DNA from 4 places in the Comamonas sp. w2-DMI genome. Region 1 is predicted to be linked to each of the others. Evidence: predicted binding sites of a transcription regulator. Region 1 holds the regulator's gene; each other region holds the start of a gene.
The links. The regulator LexA, encoded in region 1, represses DNA repair genes until DNA is damaged. The targets are predictions, from matches to a motif close to ACTGTATNNNNATACAGT.

Region 1 (2,854 bases):
CACGCGCGCCTTGGCAGGCGGCAGCTGGACCACGGCCAACGCCTGTCCACCCACGGCCCCGGCCGGCACCAGCCACTGCTTCAGCCAATGCTCCCGGTCGGCCGCCAATCCCGCTGCCCCGGGCGGCAGTACCGGCACACCTTCCAGGCAACGGGTGCTGCACCACACGCGCACGCCGGCCTGGCGGGCATCGAGCAAGGCCTGCAGCATATGCGCATGCACCGTGGCATTGCCGGTCCCGGCCACCACCAGGCCTTTCACACCCGCAGCCACCAGCGCCCTCACGGCCCTGGCGCTTTGTACCGCACCGGAGGCAACGATCTCCACCCAAGGCAGCGCATCGCAATCCAGCCACCGCGCCAGCCGCGCACCCGCATCCACCGCCGCACCCGCCGGCCTGCCAACCCAGCGCAGCATGCCTTCTTCCATATAGGCGCATGGCCCTCCCTCATAGGAACGCAGCGCGTCGAGCCGGTACGGGTGGACTTTCTGCACCGCCAGGCCCGCGTGCAGCGCGCCCGCCGCCATCACCCAGACACCGGCTCCGCCGGCGCCTGCATCGGCGGCCTGCGCCGCTGCAGCCACGGCGTCGCGCAGATTCTGCGGCCCATCGGCCTGCAGCGACGTGACCGGGCGCATGGCGCAGGTCAGCACCACGGGCTTGGCGGGCTGCAGCGCGGCCTGCAGCAGCCAGGCCGTTTCCTCCAGGGTATCGGTGCCATGGGTGATCACCACGGCGCGCGTCTGCGCGTCCTCCAGCAGCTGGGCCACGCCGCGCAGCAGAAGTCTCCACACCGCCCAGTCCATGTCCTTGCTGTCGATCTGCGCCAGCTGCACCGCTTCCAGCCGGCAGGCACCAGCCACTGCGTCCAGGCCGGCAATGGCCTGCAGCAATCCCTCCACCGAGATCTGTGCCGCCGTGTAGCCCACGCCGTCACCCTGGCTTGGCGCCCGGCCGGCAATGGTTCCTCCTGTGCCCAAAATGACAATCTTTGCCTCAGCCACTTGCCCCTCGCAAAAAACTGGTTAAAAATACAGATACTGTATAAATTATCAGATCACTGTTCGGAAATTCTGATCCAGAACTCCAAGCCGCCCGACATGTCCGACCATCCCAAGCTCACCCCCCGCCAGCAGCAGATCCTGGATCTGATCCAGTCGACCATTGCGCGCACCGGCGCTCCACCGACGCGTGCCGAAATCGCCAGCACCTTCGGGTTCAAGTCCGCCAATGCGGCCGAGGAGCACCTCCAGGCCCTGGCGCGCAAGGGCGTGATCGATCTGGTCAGCGGCACCTCGCGCGGCATCCGCCTGCGCGCCGATACCGTGCGCACCATCAATGCCGCCCGCGGCACCAGCTTCGCCCTGCCGCTGGCCGCGCTGGCGCCGCTGGTCCTGCCCCTGGTCGGCCGCGTGGCGGCGGGATCGCCCATTCTCGCCCAGGAACATATAGACCAGAGCTATTCCGTGGAGCCCGGCCTGTTCGCGGCCAAGCCCGACTACCTGCTCAAGGTGCGCGGCATGTCCATGCGCGATGCCGGCATCATGGATGGCGACCTGCTGGCCGTGCAGTCCACGCACGAGGCCCGCAACGGCCAGATCGTCGTGGCCCGTCTTGGCGACGACGTCACGGTCAAGCGCTTCAGGCGCACGCCGCAGGGCATAGAGCTGCTGCCCGAAAATCCCGACTACAAGGTCATCCACGTCGCACCGGACGAACCTTTCGCCATCGAAGGCCTGGCCGTAGGCCTGATACGCAACAGCATGTTCATGTAGCGTGCTTCCACGGCGCCGGCACTGGCGCCCTGGGCCGATTCCCACAGCACTGCCCGGGTGGTAGGCGCAAGGCTTGAAGGCCTTGCCCCGGGCGGAGCCTTGCCTGAAAACGCAATCCTGCCCCGTCCACAACCTCGCAAGAACTTTCTTGGAACAGGAGTTGCCACATGGGATTCGCTTTGCCTCTGCTGTCTCTGACACGCTTTGCCCTTCAGGCCCATCGCCATGCCGCCGTGCGAGAGAACTCCGCGTCGCAAGCCTCATCGCAGGCACCAGCCAAGCCAGCACAGTCGCAGCCTCGCGATGCAATGCTCTCCAATTCCCCATCCGAAGATACGCGGGCCCGGCCTGCCGTTTTCACCATGCGCCGAAGCCGCTCCCGACGCCGCGCCACGGCGCCCGCTGTTCCCTCCGCCCAGATGCCCTTGCCGCTCGAAGCCACTCCCGCCTGCAGCCAGCCGCGCATGCTGCGCATCGTCCAGCGCGAGCCGCGCAATCAGCCCGAATGCCTGCTCATCTCGGGCCGCATGGCCGATGTCTGTGCTGCGCTGGAGCGCATGGCCGCCAACGAAGGCGCGCTGCACGCCTGATGCATGGCGGCCCCGCCGCGCCATAGAAACCGGCAAGGCCTGCATCCGATTTTTGAAGTATTTGCAAACAGTTCCATGCGCCGTGGCCGTTGAATGCTCACAAAAATGAGTCTATTCAAGGCACAATCGGGTGCATGAACATCGTGATCCTTGACGATTACCAAGATGCTGTGCGCAAGCTCGAATGCGCCCGTCTGCTGGAACCTTTCAATGCAAAGGTCTACACCAATACCGTCAAGGGTGTGGGACAGTTGTCGGTGCGCCTGCGCGATGCCGACATCATTGTTCTGATCCGCGAACGCACCCAGATCACCAAGCAGTTGCTGGAAAAGCTGCCGCGCCTCAAGCTGATCGCCCAGACCGGCAAGGCGGGTGCGCATATCGATGTCGCGGCCTGCACGGCCCATGGCGTGGCGATCGCCGAGGGTGTCGGCTCCCCCATTGCGCCGGCGGAGCTGACCTGGGCACTCATCATGGCTGCCATGCGG
Region 2 (2,854 bases), on a different contig from region 1:
GCGCAGGCTGTAGATGCCCGACAGCAGGTAACGCTTGGGGAGCTTTTGCCCCAGGTTGCCGGCCAGGTAGGTGCCGAAGATGTTGAACAGGCCCACCAGGGCCAGCGAATAGCTGGCCACCTGCGGCGCCATGCCGAAGTCCTTGAGGTAGCTGGGCATGTGCACGCCAATGAACATGACCTGGAAGCCGCAGACGAAGTAGCCGGCCGTCAGCAGCACGAAGCTGGGCGTGCTCCAGGCCTCCCGGAGGGCCTGGGCCACGGTCTGCTCGCGCTGCAGGGCGGTGCCCGAGCCGAAGCCCGGCTCGCGCAGTCCGAAGGCCAGCAGGACGATCAGCAGCGCGAGCAGCGCCAGCACCAGCAGCGCGTTGGACCAGTTGAGCCAGGAGATCAGCGCGCCTTCCACGGGCACCATGAAGAACTGTCCGAACGAGCCCGCCGCCGCCGTGACGCCCATGGCCCAGCTGCGCCGCGCCAGCGGAATCTGGCGGCCCAGCACGCCATAGATCACGGCATAGGTGGTGCCGGCCTGGGCTGCGCCGATAAGCACGCCGGCCGTCAGCGTGAACACCAGCGTGGTGGGCGACAAGGCCATGCCGACCAGGCCGAGCGCGTACAGCACGGCGCCGCCGATCAGCACCTTGAAGGCGCCGAGCCGGTCGGCCAGCATGCCCACGAAAATGCCCAGAATGCCCCAGGAGATGTTCTGCACCGCGATGGCCAGCGAAAAGCTCTCGCGCGTCCAGCCCATCTGCTGGGTGATGGGCTGCAGCCACAGGCCGAAGCCGTGGCGTATGCCCATGGACAGGGTGACGATGGCGCCGCCGCACAGAAGAATCTGTGCCATGGACATGGGAGGTGTGGCTGTCTTGGTCATGCCTGGTCCGCAATGGGGTGCTGGAGCCCGCGCATCGGCGCAGGCCGCGCTGGGGTCGAATGCATGACTGTAGCGAAACTGCGGGTTTTCGGCGTGGGCAGGACGTCGCATGCGCGGCAGGCTGGCTTGCCCAAACGCGCGGCCAAACCAATGCACAAGACAGGGGGCTAGGGTTTGTGCGAGAGTATTGGGAGTCAAACAACTGTGAATTTATCCAGCCTCTATCTGGAGAGGCCACTACAATCCGCCCCCATGGCAGCTAAACCATCCTCTTCTTCCGCCAGCGAATATTCCGAAGGCTCGATCCGCGTCCTCAAGGGGCTGGAGCCCGTCAAGCAGCGCCCCGGCATGTACACGCGCACCGACAACCCTCTGCACATCCTGCAGGAGGTGATCGACAACGCGGCCGACGAGGCGCTGGCCGGCTTCGGCAAGAAAATCAAGTTCACCATCCATTCCGACGGCTCCTTCAGCGTCGAGGACGACGGCCGCGGTATCCCGTTCGGCCTGCATCCCGAGGAAAAGGCGCCCGTGGTGGAGCTGGTGTTCACGCGCCTGCATGCGGGCGGCAAGTTCGACAAGGGCAACGGCGGTGCCTACAGCTTCTCGGGCGGCCTGCACGGCGTGGGTGTCTCGGTGACCAATGCGCTGGCCACGCGCCTGCAGGCCCAGATCCACCGCGACGGCCAGGTGGCCACGCTGGCATTTTCGGGCGGCGACGTGATCGAGCCGCTGCAGGTGCGGCCGCTGGCCGCCGGCGAGCGCAAGAGCGGCACCACGGTGCGTGTCTGGCCCGACGCCAGGTATTTCGAATCCTCGCACCTGCCCATGGGCGAACTGGTGCACCTGCTGCGCAGCAAGGCCGTGCTCATGCCGGGCGTGTCGGTGTCGCTGGTCAACGAAAAGACGCGCGACAACCAGACCTGGCAGTTCAAGGGCGGCCTGCGCGACTACCTGCAGCAGAGCCTGAGCGGCGAGCCCGTGATCCCGCTGTTCGAAGGCGAGGGCTTTGCCGACCGCAACAACGACAGCTTTGCCGAGGGCGAAGGCGCGGCCTGGTGCGTGGGCTTCACCGAGGACGGCGCGCCGCTGCGCGAAAGCTATGTGAACCTGATTCCCACGACGGCCGGCGGCACGCATGACAGCGGCCTGCGCGACGGCCTGTTCCAGGCGGTCAAGGCCTTCATCGAGATGCACTCGCTGCTGCCCAAGGGTGTCAAGCTCATGCCCGACGACGTGTTCGCGCGCGCCAGCTATGTGCTCAATGCCAAGGTGCTGGACCCGCAGTTCCAGGGCCAGATCAAGGAGCGCCTGAACTCGCGCGATGCCGTGCGCCTGGTCTCGGGCTTTGTGCGCCCCGCGCTGGAGCTGTGGCTGAACCAGCATGTGGACTACGGCAAAAAGCTGGCCGAGATCGCCATCAAGGCCGCGCAGACGCGCCAGAAGGCCGGCCAGAAGGTGGAAAAGCGCAAGGGCTCCGGCGTGGCCGTGCTGCCGGGCAAGCTCACCGACTGCGAAAGCCGCGATACCTCGATCAACGAAGTGTTCCTGGTCGAGGGCGACTCGGCCGGCGGCAGCGCCAAGATGGGCCGCGACAAGGAAACCCAGGCCATCCTGCCGCTGCGCGGCAAGGTGCTCAATACCTGGGAGGTGGACCGCGACCGGCTGTTCGCCAACAACGAGATCCACGACATTTCGGTGGCCATCGGCGTGGACCCCCATGGCCCCGATGACGAGCCTGACCTGTCGGGCCTGCGCTACGGCAAGATATGCATCCTGTCCGATGCCGACGTGGACGGCTCGCACATCCAGGTGCTGCTGCTGACGCTGTTTTTCAGGCACTTTCCCAAGCTCATCGAGGCCGGCCACATCCATGTCGCGCTGCCGCCGCTGTTTCGCGTGGACGTGCCTGCGCGCGGCAAGAAGCCGGCGATCAAGGTGTATGCGCTCGACGAGGGCGAGCTCGACGCCATCATGG
Region 3 (2,854 bases), on a different contig from region 1:
ATGCGCTGGACTACCACCCGGCCACGGTCTGGTCCGTGGGCGGCAGCATTCTGGCGCCGCTGTTCAACGGCGGGCGGCTGCAGGGCCAGTTCGATGCGGCCTCGGCTCAGCGCGACCAGGCCGCTTATGCCTACCGGGGCGTGGTCGTCAAGGCCTTTGCCGATGTGGAAGGCGCGCTGCTGTCGGCCAAGCGCCTGCAGGCCCAGTGGGAGCATGCGCGCCAGCGCGAGGCGGTGCTGGCACGCACGCTGGGCTTTGCCAAGGACCGTTACGAGGCCGGCTACGCGAGCTACCTCGAGGAGCTGGACGCCCAGCGCAATCTGTATGCGGTGCAGCAGGAAGTCATCAAGCTGCGCGAAGCCCAGCTGCAGAACGCCGTGGCGCTGTACCAGGCCCTGGGCGGCGGCTGGCAGACGCCGCCGGCCGCACCGGCCGCGGCGAAATGAACAGGGCGGCCCGGCCGCGCGCGTCCGGCATTCAGGGCAGTCCGAAATAACGCCAGAAGCCGTAGGCCACGGCGGCGGCCGCCGCCAGCGCCATCCAGCCCAGGGCACTGCCGCGCGGCACTTCGCCCGGCGCGAGGCCGGCTGACGGGGCGCGGGGCACTTCGCTGCGCAGGTCCAGCGCCTGGCCTTGTTCGGCGGCATCGACACGCCTTTTGGCCTCGGCCAGGCTCAGGTGGCAAGCCTCGCGCAGCAGCTTGACCGCCTCGATCTTGCGGCCCCGCGCCAGCTCGGCGGCAATGCGTAGCTCCAGGCCGGGCGGTGGCGGTGCATCGCCGGGCATCCATGGTTTTTATGGGGTTTGCGAGCTGAAAGCAAGAGTATTCATGCGGCAGCAGCTATTCAAGCCATAGCGGCATGCGCCATGGGCCTGCGGGTCTCCTGCGGCAAGCCCTTGCATCCCGGATTCAGGCAGTATATTCAGCGGTATATAGCGAGGCGCCTGGATCGGCTCGCCGTTGTCCGTTGGAGGTGGAGTTTGATGCAGGAATTTCTTCCCTATCTGCTGGCGTTGCATGGCGCGCGGGACTGGTTGCAGGCGGCCCGGGACTGCGGCCTGACCGAGGCCGAATTGCGCCGGGCCGTGCAGCATGCGCAGCGCGAATACGGCCAGGTGCTGGTCGTGGCCGGCAACGGGCATGTGGACTTCACCGCCGCAGGCGAGGAACTGGTGGCCCGGGCGCGCGAACTGGCCGGCGCCGTCGATGCGCTGCAGCGTTGCTTTGCCGAGTCACGCCGGAAATCCGTGGTTGCGCCGCTGCTGCAGCGCCGCTCGGTCTCGCCCAAGCGCCTGACGGGGCCGGGCCCCGACGCGGCGGAGATCGACCTGATGATCGAGGCGGCCCTGCGTGCGCCGGACCATGGCAGCCTGCATCCCTGGCGCGTGCTGGTGTTCGCGCAGGAGCACCGCACCCGGCTGGCCGATCTGTTCGAGCAGGAAAAGCTGCGCCGCGACCCGCTGGCGCCGCGCAGCGATATCGAACGGGCACGCGAGCATGCGACGCGCTCGCCGGCTCTGCTGGGCTTTGTGGTCTCGCCCAGGGCGCGCACGCAGGTGCCCTTGCGCGAGCAGTGGCTGGCCGCGGGCGCGGCCCTGGGCAACTTCATGAATGCCGCCCACCAGCTCGGCTTCGGCGGCATCGTGCTCAGCGGCGAACGCTGCTTCGATGCGGTGCTGGGTGCCCAGCTGGGCCTGGCATCCACGGAGTGGCTGGCCGGCTTTATCAGCCTGGGCCGCATTGCCCAGGCACCGCCGCAGCGCAAGCCCGTGGCGCTCGATGCCGTGCGTGCGCAGTGGATTCCCGGTCCGGCCCTTGCTGCGGCCGAGCTGGGGCCCCGGGTTTCCTAGCCCCCGGCCCAACAACCCGGCGTGCAGCGGGCACAACAGCGGCTTGCTATGATGGCTGTATATAAATACAGTCAGTGCGATTTTCGCTGCCTTGCCCGCGCCCATGCTTGCTCCCCATCGCTACTACTACCTGCACAATTTCCGGCAGGCGCTGGACTGGATAGGCGAACGCCATGGCGACCTGCTGGCTGCCGACGAGCAGCGTTTTCTCGCGCAGTTTGCAGCGCTGCCGCAGCTGTCCCAGGCGCTGATGGTGCGCATGCTGATGCGGCGCGGTCCCTGGTTCCGCGCCGGCAAGCTGGTCTACGAGGAAATCCCGGACGTGGCCGCAGCCGCAGCGCCCTTGCAGGAGGTGGGCTGGCTGGCGACGCAGGAGCCCATGGGGCTGGACGAGCTGTTTGCGCTGCACACCAAGCCGGAGCTGCTGCAGCTGTTTGCCGGCGCGGGACTGCCGGGCGGCCTGCGCAAGAGTGCGCTGCTGCAAGCCTTGCAGGCCGTCCATGCAGCGCCACGAACCTATGCGCAGTGGAACCCGGCTGCCCGGGAGCCGCTCTGGCGCGTGATGGTGGGCGAGATGTGCGAGCGCCTGCGGCTGATGTTCTTCGGCAATCTGCATCAGGACTGGTCGGAATTCGTGCTGGCCGATCTGGGCATCTTCAGATACGAGAGCGTGGCCTTCGATGCGGATTCGCGCGCCTTCCAGTCGCGGGCCGACGTCGACTGCTATCTGGCGTTGAGCGCCTTGCGGCAGGCGCTGGACGAAGGCGAGGATGCCGAAGTCCTGCTGCAGGCCGTGGCCAGTTGCGAAAACGCCAATCCCTGGCTGGAAAAGCGCCGCGCCAAGCTGCTGCTGCGCATAGGCCAGGCCTGCGAACGGGCGCAGGACTGGAGCCAGGCCGAGCGCGCCTATCTGCAATGCGGCTATCCGGGGGCGCGCCACCGGCGCATGCGCGTGTACGAGCGCATGCAGCGCTTCGATGATGCCCTGGCCCTGGCGCTGGCG
Region 4 (2,854 bases), on a different contig from region 1:
GTCCATCGATTTCCAGCTGTTTGCGCTGAGCACCTTGCTGCTGGCCGGCGTGCGCTGGGCCGGCAGGGCCGCATCCCGGCGCTGGGGCCGGCAGGCCGTTGCCGCCTGGTGGCCCTGGGCGCTGACGGGCGCGCAGGCCCTGGTGGTGCTGGGCGTGGCCGCATCGCTGTACGGCTTCAATCGCGATGCCGACTGGGACGTCTGGGCCGTGTACTTCTTCGGTGCCTACGGCCTGGGCATGATGGCCTTCTGGGCCGTGCAGGCCGACAGGCGTTCCACGGCCTGGAGCTGGGCCATGCTGATCGCGGCCCTGGTGATCTCGGCGCTGGTGCTGGAGTGGCGCGATCGCATTGCGCTGGCCGGCGCCACGGCGCTGCTGCTCATCGTCGCCATGCGCACCCCGGCGCTCGCCCGGTGGCCGGGGCTGGCGCTGCTGCGCCGCCTGGGCCAGATTTCCTATTCGGTGTTCCTGATCCATTTTTCGGTCTGCCTGCTGGTCAATGCCGTGGAAAGCCATTTCTGGCCGACCTCGATTCCCGCTGCGCTGGTCGGCATGGTGTCGGCATTCGTGCTGTCGATTGCGGCCGGCTACCTGCTCTACCAGAAGATCGAGCGCCATGTGCCGTCCTGGCACGAGGCGCTGCGCTGGCAGGCCGGCCTGATCGGCGCGGGCCTGCTGACGGCCGTGGTGGCAGGCTTGCGCTGAAGGCGCAGGCTTGTTGCCTGATGCACAAAAAAAGCAGCTTTCAAAGCTGCTTTTTTTGTTGAGAGGCGGGGTGCAGGCCTTCAGCGGTGCAGCTCGCCGGCGCTCTCGGGCTGGAAGTCGATGCCGTCCACGCGCACCGTGACCTGGCCCGTGGGGCTGGGCATCTGGAACTGGTCGCCCACCGACAGGCCCAGCAGCGCAATGCCCACCGGTGCGAACACGGACACCTTGTCGGGACTGCCGTCCATGTCCTTGGGGTAGACCAGGGTCAGCGTGTTGGTCTTGCCGGACTCCAGCAGCGTGAAGCGCACGGTGGAGTTCATGGTCACCAGATTGGCCGGAATTTCCGCCGGTTCCAGCACGTCGGCGCGGTCCAGCTCGGCCTCCAGCGCGGCGCGGCCCGGAAAACTGCCGGCCTGCTTTTCCAGCAGGGCTTCGATGCGCTCCAGATCCAAGGACGACAAAGTGATGTGGGGCTTGCGCTCCATGATGTGACTCCCTTGCAAGGTGGTGTGATCCTGCGGGCGCGGAGAAAACAGCTTGCGCCAACGGAAAAAAGCCCGGGCAACGGGGTTGTCCGGGCCAAGGCATTTGAAAAGCACCAAGTTGGTGCATTGCAGCCATTGTGTGGGCAGCGGCCATGAAAGCCAAGGCTTCTCGCACGGCGCCAGTGCGGATTGCTTGCCATTTTGGCGGTTTTGCTCTAGTTAAGTGAGCTGGCTTCGCTTGACCGGTGGGCGCTGGCGTGGAATTCGGTACGTGGCCGCAAAAATGTTTGCCATGGTTGGCGCGGCAGTGTTTGCAGATTTAACTGTATTTATATACAGTTGAATTATGCAAAGCCCCTATTCATCCGCTCGCCCAGGGCGCCATGCCGAGTGCTTGCCGGACGAAGGGCAGGGCGAGCCCGTGCGTCTGCTTCAGCCCTTGCAGGCGCTCAAGGGCAGGGGCTCGGCCAGTTTCATCGCGCACCGTTTTGCCCGGGATGCCCGGGAGGCCTTCGACGACGGCTGGGAGGAGGCAGGCAGCGAAGAGGCGCTGGCAGCGCTGCAGACCACGCTGGAATGGGAGCAGGCCCGCTCGGCGCTGAGCCGCCATGATTCGCCCGACCTCCCCTTCCATTTCGGGCTCAATCCCTACAGGGGGTGCGAGCACGGCTGCATCTACTGCTACGCCCGGCCCACGCACAGCTACCTGGGCTATTCGCCGGGTCTGGATTTCGAGACCCGGCTGATCGCCAAGGAAAACCTGCCCCAGCTGCTGCGCACGGAACTCTCGCGCCCCAGCCATGTGGCGGAACCCGTCATGCTGGGTTCGGTCACCGACTGCTACCAGCCCATAGAGCGCGAGGTCGGGCTCACGCGCCGGCTGATCGAGGTGCTGGCCGAGGCGCGGCATCCGTTTTCCATCGTCACCAAGGGCAGCGGCGTCGAGCGCGACCTGGACCTGCTGGCGCCGCTGGCCAGGCAAGGGCTGGTGGCCGTGTATGTCACCATCACCACCTTGCAGCCCGAGCTGGCGCGCCGGCTGGAGCCGCGCGCGGCCGCGCCCCATCGGCGATTGCGCACCGTGCGAACGCTGGCCCAGGCCGGTATTCCCGTAGGCGTGAGTCTGGCGCCGCAGATCCCGTTCCTCAACGACGATATGGAACAGGTGCTGGCTGCCGCTGCCGAGGCCGGCGCGCGCCAGGCGTTCTACACCGTGCTGCGCCTGCCCTGGGAAGTGGCGCCGCTGTTCGAGCAGTGGCTGCAGCTGCACTATCCCGACCGCGCCGCACGCGTGATGGAGCGCGTACGCGATCTGCACGGCATGGACGCGCAGGACAGGGCGCAGGGCAGAAGCTACCAGAGCCGCTTCGGCCAGCGCATGAAAGGCACGGGCCTCTGGTCCGACATGCTGGCCCAGCGCTTTGCCCTGGCCTGCCGCCGGCTGGGCCTGAACCGGGAGCGCGTGCAGCTGGACTGCGGCCAGTACCATCCGTCGCTGCTGCAGGCCCAGCGCAGCCTGTTCTAGATCCTCGGATCGCCGACACGCTTCTGCAAGGCGTCCATGAACGAGCGAACCAGCAGGCTGTCGCCGCGTTCGCGCATGCAATACACATAAGTGGTGGTGCTGGCCGGATCGCCCGCGATGCGCACGGGGCGAAAG

Region 2: the regulator LexA is predicted to act here: its motif matches at 1,078-1,095, upstream of V8Z74_RS17380 (DNA topoisomerase IV subunit B).
Region 3: the regulator LexA is predicted to act here: its motif matches at 1,906-1,923, upstream of V8Z74_RS16920 (VRR-NUC domain-containing protein).
Region 4: the regulator LexA is predicted to act here: its motif matches at 1,517-1,534, upstream of V8Z74_RS18170 (PA0069 family radical SAM protein).

What each region holds. Positions count from the first base shown of each region.
Region 1 covers NZ_JBANEL010000002.1:77,741-80,594, reverse strand. Annotated here, with positions in the region: gene V8Z74_RS03105 (asparaginase) at 1-981, opposite strand, end outside; gene lexA (transcriptional repressor LexA) at 1,102-1,776, shown strand; gene V8Z74_RS03095 (hypothetical protein) at 2,139-2,366, shown strand; gene V8Z74_RS03090 (D-2-hydroxyacid dehydrogenase family protein) at 2,501-2,854, shown strand, end outside.
Region 2 covers NZ_JBANEL010000017.1:60,313-63,166, reverse strand. Annotated here, with positions in the region: gene V8Z74_RS17385 (MFS transporter) at 1-852, opposite strand, end outside; gene V8Z74_RS17380 (DNA topoisomerase IV subunit B) at 1,129-2,854, shown strand, end outside.
Region 3 covers NZ_JBANEL010000016.1:93,289-96,142, reverse strand. Annotated here, with positions in the region: gene V8Z74_RS16935 (efflux transporter outer membrane subunit) at 1-446, shown strand, start outside; gene V8Z74_RS16930 (hypothetical protein) at 478-786, opposite strand; gene V8Z74_RS16925 (nitroreductase family protein) at 985-1,851, shown strand; gene V8Z74_RS16920 (VRR-NUC domain-containing protein) at 1,955-2,854, shown strand, end outside.
Region 4 covers NZ_JBANEL010000018.1:101,902-104,755, reverse strand. Annotated here, with positions in the region: gene V8Z74_RS18180 (acyltransferase family protein) at 1-706, shown strand, start outside; gene rnk (nucleoside diphosphate kinase regulator) at 787-1,194, opposite strand; gene V8Z74_RS18170 (PA0069 family radical SAM protein) at 1,616-2,719, shown strand; gene V8Z74_RS18165 (LysR substrate-binding domain-containing protein) at 2,716-2,854, opposite strand, start outside.